Linked DNA regions of Dinoroseobacter shibae DFL 12 = DSM 16493. The protein of the gene in region 2 interacts with the protein of the main gene of each other region in a pairwise test. Links are inferred from orthologs where the notes say so. Each region holds a gene or a part of one and is shown on either strand. Other genes may lie near its edges. The genes, in order: sfsA and DSHI_RS07480.

Evidence for each region.
Region 1: the proteins of DSHI_RS07480 (region 2) and sfsA interact in binary tests that used the Escherichia coli proteins (3 or more experiments, as listed by UniProt). The link is inferred for Dinoroseobacter shibae DFL 12 = DSM 16493 from one-to-one orthologs.

Annotation. Positions count from the first base shown.
Region 1 is NC_009952.1:116,284-119,574, forward strand. Bases 29-3,001 are described here. They hold sfsA (DNA/RNA nuclease SfsA), read right to left. Parts: upstream 1,896-3,001; coding sequence 1,161-1,895; downstream 29-1,160. Other genes in these bases: map (type I methionyl aminopeptidase), read right to left, coding at 299-1,114; DSHI_RS00590 (competence/damage-inducible protein A), read left to right, coding at 1,944-2,672; DSHI_RS00595 (GNAT family N-acetyltransferase), read left to right, coding at 2,669-3,001. In the rest of the region: more of DSHI_RS00595, read left to right, coding at 3,002-3,291. UniProt on the Escherichia coli protein: Binds to DNA non-specifically. Could be a regulatory factor involved in maltose metabolism.
Region 2 is NC_009952.1:1,523,038-1,526,212, forward strand. Bases 154-3,010 are described here. They hold DSHI_RS07480 (glutamate-5-semialdehyde dehydrogenase), read left to right. Parts: upstream 154-877; coding sequence 878-2,143; downstream 2,144-3,010. Other genes in these bases: DSHI_RS07475 (VPLPA-CTERM sorting domain-containing protein), read left to right, coding at 154-775; DSHI_RS07485 (histidine phosphotransferase family protein), read right to left, coding at 2,158-2,772; DSHI_RS07490 (DUF3553 domain-containing protein), read left to right, coding at 2,802-2,987. In the rest of the region: proB (glutamate 5-kinase), read left to right, coding at 1-42; more of DSHI_RS07475, read left to right, coding at 140-153; olsB (L-ornithine N(alpha)-acyltransferase), read left to right, coding at 3,108-3,175. UniProt on the Escherichia coli protein: Catalyzes the NADPH-dependent reduction of L-glutamate 5-phosphate into L-glutamate 5-semialdehyde and phosphate. The product spontaneously undergoes cyclization to form 1-pyrroline-5-carboxylate.

The DNA.
Region 1 (3,291 bases), 1.4 Mb from region 2 along the record:
GTTTCAGGTCTGTGCGGGCGAAATGCCCTGTTATGAGAGGATCCGTGCCGAACTCCAACGCCTCGGCTTCCCCGCCGATCCCAACAACAGGGTCATTTTCGAGCAGGCCGGATAGCGAAGTTTGGTAGGTGGAAGACCCTGGCGGCGTCGTGATGATTGCGGCGTGCAAGGGTCTTTGGGAGTTACGAATGCCCGGTGCCGCGGTGACCTTCTCACCGACGCCAAGAATGAACACTCCAGCACGGCAAGCCCCGCGGTCATGCTCACGGGTTTGCGCAAACCTGCGGAGCGCTGGCGATCAAGCTTTGTAGGTCGGGTGGAACAGGCCGCCCGGGGACAGGGTGAAGATCTCGCACCCGTCGGCGGTCACCCCGATGGAATGCTCGAACTGCGCGCTGAGGCTCTTGTCGCGCGTCACGGCGGTCCAGTCATCGGCGAGCACCTTGGTCTCGGGCCGACCGAGGTTGACCATGGGCTCGATGGTGAAGAACATGCCCTCTTCAAGGACAGGGCCCGTCCCCTTGCGTCCGTAATGCAGGACATTCGGCGGCGCATGGAACACCCGGCCCAGCCCGTGGCCGCAGAAATCGCGCACGACGGACATCCGGTGGCTTTCCACGAAGGTCTGGATCGCGTTGCCGATGTCACCGAAGGTATTGCCGGGGCGCACGGCCTTGATCCCCTCCATCAGCGCGTCATGGGTGACCTCGATCAGACGCTCGGCGCGGCGGTTCAACTTGCCGGCCACGTACATGCGCGAGGTATCCCCGAACCAGCCATCCACGATCACTGTCACGTCGATGTTCAGGATGTCGCCATCCTTGAGCTTCTTCTCTCCGGGGATGCCGTGGCAGACCACGTGGTTGATCGAGATGCACGAGCCGTGCTGATACCCCTTGTAGCCGATGGTGGCCGAGGTTGCGCCGGCGGCCTCCACCTGCTCTGTGATGATCCGGTCGAGCTCTCCGGTGGTCACGCCGGGCACCACATGCGGCGCGATATCGTCGAGGATCTGTGCGGCCAGTTTCCCCGCGGTATGCATGCCTGCGAAATCCGCGCGCTCATAGAGGCGGATACCATCCTTGGTCAGGGTCGTGCGCGGCTGTTCGTTCACTGAAGTCTCCATCACCCGGTAAGATAAGGGCTTTCGCAGCGGGCTTCTAGTCCTCGTTCTGCGGCGCTTGCGCCGCCGGATCGACCGGCAATGCCCGCCCCAGCGTTACACCGCCCGTGTCGATAAGCGTGCCGTAGCACAGCATCTCGACCCCAGTCGCGCGGGCCGCGTCGAACGCGCGGGCATAGCTTGGGTCCAGGTCCGGCGCCAGGCGTAGCCGTGTGCAATCCGTGCGCTGCACGAGGTAGAGCATAACCGCTCGGTGCCCGGCTTCGACCATGCGGGCAAGCTCGGCAAGATGCTTGGCGCCGCGGGTGGTCACACTGTCGGGAAACTCGGCCCAATCCTCTGCGCGGCGCAGATGGACGTTCTTGACCTCCACATAGGTGTCCGGAAGACCCGGCTCGGTCGCAAGGAAATCCACGCGCGAGTTGGTGCCGTATTTCACCTCCGCCCGGATGGTGCCGTAGGCGGCCAACTCGGTGATCGCGCGCGCCGCCAGCGCCTCGCCCACCACCTTGTTGGGCACCGAGGTGTCGATCCCCGCCATGTGCCCGTCTGCCAGTTCCACCAGCCGCCAGCCATAACGCAGCTTCTTCTTCGGATCGTCATTCGGCTCCAGCCAGATCCGCTGCCCCGCGTCCTTCAGGCCCAGCATGGCGCCGGGATTGGGGCAATGGGCGCGGACCTCTTCGCCGGTGTCCTCCAACACTGCGTCACTGAGAAAGCGGTTGTATCGCCGGACCAGCCGGGCGGGCACAAGAGGGGTTTGAAAGCGCATGGCGCGGACCTATACCCGGTCAAAGGGCAGGGCAAGGGACGTAAGGCCATGGCAACACCGACAGCAGCGATGATCGTCATCGGCGACGAAATCCTGTCCGGGCGCACCCAGGACAAGAACATGCATCATCTGGCCGGGGAGCTGACGGCCAAGGGCATCCCGCTGACCGAGGCGCGGGTGATCTCGGACGAGGCCGCGACCATCACCGCCACCGTGCGGGAGCTGAGCAGGCGATACACCCATGTGTTCACGTCCGGCGGGATCGGGCCGACCCATGACGATATCACCGCCGACGCGGTGGCAGCCGCCTTCGATGCGCCCATAGACGTGCGCGAGGATGCCCGTGCGCTGCTGGCCGCGCATTACGCCAAATCCGGGACCGAGCTGAACGCGGCGCGGTTGCGGATGGCGCGTATCCCCGAGGGCGCGACCCTGATCGACAACCCGGTCAGTGCTGCGCCCGGCTTCACCCTGGGCAATGTGCACGTGATGGCCGGGGTGCCGTCGGTCTTCCGCGCCATGGTCGCCTCGATCCTGCCCACGCTGACAGGCGGCGCGCCGGTCCTGTCCGAAAGCCTGCGCGTGATCCGTCCCGAGGGCGAGATTGCAGGGCCACTTGGCGCGCTCGCGGCGGAGTTCCCCGACCTCTCCTTCGGGTCGTACCCGTTTATCAAGGATGGCGTCTTCGGCGCGAATGTCGTGGTGCGCGGGACGGATGCGTCCGCGCTTGCCAAGGCGGTCGCGGCGCTGCGGGTGACCTTTCCGGATGCTGCATGAGCGGGATCTGGGACGCGATTGACGCCACTTGGGCGGCACCCCGGCTGCATCGGGTGGGCCCCTTCACCCTGCGCGAAGGGCAGGGCGGGGGCCAGCGGGTCTCGGCCGCCACCACCGACCAGGTGCCCAAGCCCGCCGAGATCGCCGCCGCCGCCCAGGCCATGCGCGCACTCGGCCAGCGCCCGCTCTTCATGGTGCGCGGCGCCCAGCGTGCGTTCGATTCGGCGCTGGAGGCCGCGGGATACGAGGTCAACGACCCGGTCATCGTGATGGAGGCCCCCATCGACACCGTGGCCCGGGACGGCCCGCCCCCGGTCAGCGCCTTTCCCATCTGGCCCCCGCTGCAGATCATGCAGGAGATCTGGGCTGAGGGCGGCATCGGCCCCGAGCGTCTGGCGATCATGGCCGGGTCCTGCGATCCGAAAACCGCGATCCTGGGGCGCGTGAAGGACCGTGCTGCGGGCTGCGCCTTCGTCGCCATCCATGCCGGCATCGCCGTGATGCATGCGGTGGAGGTCGCCCCCGCCCTCCGTCGTTTGGGCACCGCCCGCAACATGGCACGCGGCGGCGCGGATTGGGCACGCCGGCACGATGCCACGCGTTTTGCCATCCTGACCGT
Region 2 (3,175 bases):
GGCCGCGCGGTGCTGATCCACCGCGACGACATGGTGCTCTGATCGCCCCCGGCTTGGCTGTCCGAAAATTGCACATTTATTGAACGAATCGGTGAAATATGCCACTTTATTAGCCTTATACGACAAAAGGCTTTTAACCATGAAACTTGTAACCTGCGCGGCCGCAGTCCTTTTTTCCGCGGCCAGCGCCCCCGCCGCCCCCGTCACCTACGACTTCGAAGCGTCATTTTCCTTCCGCTCCAGTGACGTTCCGACAAACTCCGTCGCTGACGCGGCCGAGGACCTTGGAAATCTCTCGGGCAGCTTCACCTTCGACGATGAACTGCTTCGGACAGAGACCGGCGATACTGGTCCCAGTCCGAACTTTACCCGCTCGCTCTATTCGGTGATCGATTTGCGGGTCGATGGCCTCGATCTCTCGGGCGTCGCACTGCCGGACTTGTTTCGGATCGAAGAGAACGACGTCAATGACACCGTGGGACTGGTTTATGAGGTCGACCCGCCTGCGGTGTCCTGGGAACGAGTGAGCCTTTTTCTCATCGACAACACGCGCACGGTTTTCGACTCCATTGATCTGCCGGACACGATCGACCTTGCGGATTTCGACCTCGTTCAACTTTACTTCTTCGGCGCGAACGCGGACGGCGGGTTTGAGCGGACAAATTTCACCATTACATCCCTGTCCAAGGTGGCGCCAATTCCCTTGCCGGCCGGTGGGGCGTTATTGCTGAGCGGCCTGCTCGGGATGGTGCTGATGCGGCGCAGGCGGACCTGAGCTGGCCATCAGATCGAAGCCCCGGTTTCGCGCCGGGGCTTTTTCGTTGTCGGCGGGACAGGAGCGGGGTATTTCCTGCATCCAACAAAGGAGGCGCGAACCATGAAAGACTTCGCCGATATCCCCGCCCTGATGGCCGAGATCGGGACCGCCGCAAAGGCGGCCGCTGCGGAGTTGGCCTTTGCCCCGGCAGACCAGCGCGCGCAGGCGCTGACGGCCGCCGCCGATGCGGTTTGGGCCCGGCGGGACGAGATCATCGCAGCCAATGCGCGCGATCTGGATTATGGTCGCGACAAGGGGCTGAGCCCCGCGATGATGGACCGGCTCGCGCTCGACGAGGCGCGCATCCAGGGCATTGTCGACGGGTTGCGCGCCGTGGCCGCCCAGGACGACCCCGTCGGCGCGGTTCTGTCGGAATGGGACCGGCCCACGGGGCTGCATATCCGCCGGGTGCGCACGCCCCTGGGCGTGATCGGCGTAATCTATGAAAGCCGGCCCAACGTCACGGCGGATGCGGGCGCCCTGTGCCTGAAATCCGGCAACGCGGTCATCCTGCGCGGCGGGTCCGAGAGCTTCCATTCCTCAAGCCTGATCCATGCCTGCCTGAGGGACGGGCTGCGCGCCGCAGACCTGCCCGAGACCGCGATCCAGCTGGTGCCGACCCGCGACCGGGCCGCGGTGGGCGAGATGCTGACCATGACCGATACGATCGACGTGATCATCCCCCGGGGCGGCAAGGGCCTCGTGGGCCGGGTGCAGGCCGAGGCCCGCGTGCCGGTCTTCGCCCATCTCGAAGGGATCTGCCACATCTACGTGGATGCCGACGCCGATCCCGATAAGACCGCCCGCGTGATCCTCAACGCCAAGACCCGGCGCACGGGCATCTGCGGGGCGGCCGAATGCCTCCTGGTGGACCGCGCCTGGTACGACCGGAACGGCGCAACCTTCATCGCGGACCTCATCGCGGCCGGGGTCGAGGTGCGCGCGGACGACACCCTGCAGGCGATCCCCGGCACCGTCCCGGCCAAGGCCGACGATTTCGGCCGCGAGTTTCTCGACATGATCATCGCCGCGCGGGTCGTCGACGGGGTGGACGGGGCCATCGCCCATATCCGGCGCTATGGCTCGCAGCATACCGACTGCATCCTGACCGAGAACGACGCCACCGCCGCGCGTTTCTTCCAACGGCTCGACAGCGCGATCCTGATGCGCAACGCCTCCACCCAGTTCGCCGATGGGGGCGAGTTCGGCATGGGGGCGGAGATCGGCATCGCCACGGGCAAAATGCACGCCCGCGGCCCGGTGGGGGCCGAGCAGCTGACCTCTTTCAAATACCTGGTGGAGGGTGACGGCACGATCCGCGCCTGACCCCCCCGGGCCGCTCAGACACTCAGGGTCAGCGTCGCGTCGGTCCTCGATACGGAGATGGCATTCCCGGCCTCCCGCGCCAGTTCGGCCAGCAGGGGAAATTGCACCTGTGCGGGCCGGACCCCGTCCCAGGGGCCGTTCTGTGTCAGCCCCTCCCACAAGGTCGCGTCATAGGCAAAACGCTCCGCGCTGCCCTCGAAGACCAGGCCGCGCGCGCCCACATCCACCGCGCGGATGCGCCCGCCATAGGGCATCGCCGTCTCCAGGCATTGCAACGCCAGGAACCCGCGCTTGGCGGTCGACCGCAGCATGTCCTCCGGCTGCCAGTCGATCTGCAACCGGCTGCCCTGGTAGCTGCCATGGAGCGCACCGCGCAATTCCGCGCCCTTGATCATCTGGTTCTGCACCGCGTCGCCATAGGCGATCCGGAAAAACCGGATCCGGGCATTGGCGCTGGTGACGCTGTCTGCGATCAGGGTCATTTCCGGGCTTTCGGACGCCCCGGACATCTGCAAAAGCTCCAGACCATTGCCGATCGCGCCCAATGGGCTAATAAGATCGTGACAGATGCGAGATCCGATCAGCGCGCTCAGATCGCTGCGCGCCTGAGTCCCCCCAGGCTCATCCATAGCAACCTCCGTCGAAAGGACGTGCGGCCATGTCTGAACTCAACGCCCTGCTGGAGCCCGGGATGTTCGTGCGCAACCCCGCCGAGCCGGACTGGGGCATCGGACAGGTGCAGTCGAACATCGACAGCCGCATCACCGTGAATTTCGAGAACGAGGGAAAGGTGGTCCTCGACGGTCGGCGCGTCGCGCTGGATCGGCTTTTCGACATGGACTGACGTTCCTTGAATGAGTGTACCAAAAAGCTAACAACAACCCTAGGTTGTGTCAACGAATGTCATGTCCCATGGACGATGCGGATGACATGATGCCTGAACACGCCTTGCAGACAGCGGACCATGTTGACCCACACGCCCCGATTTGACGTGAAACTCGCCACCACGGCAGAGGAATTGCGTGCGGCCCA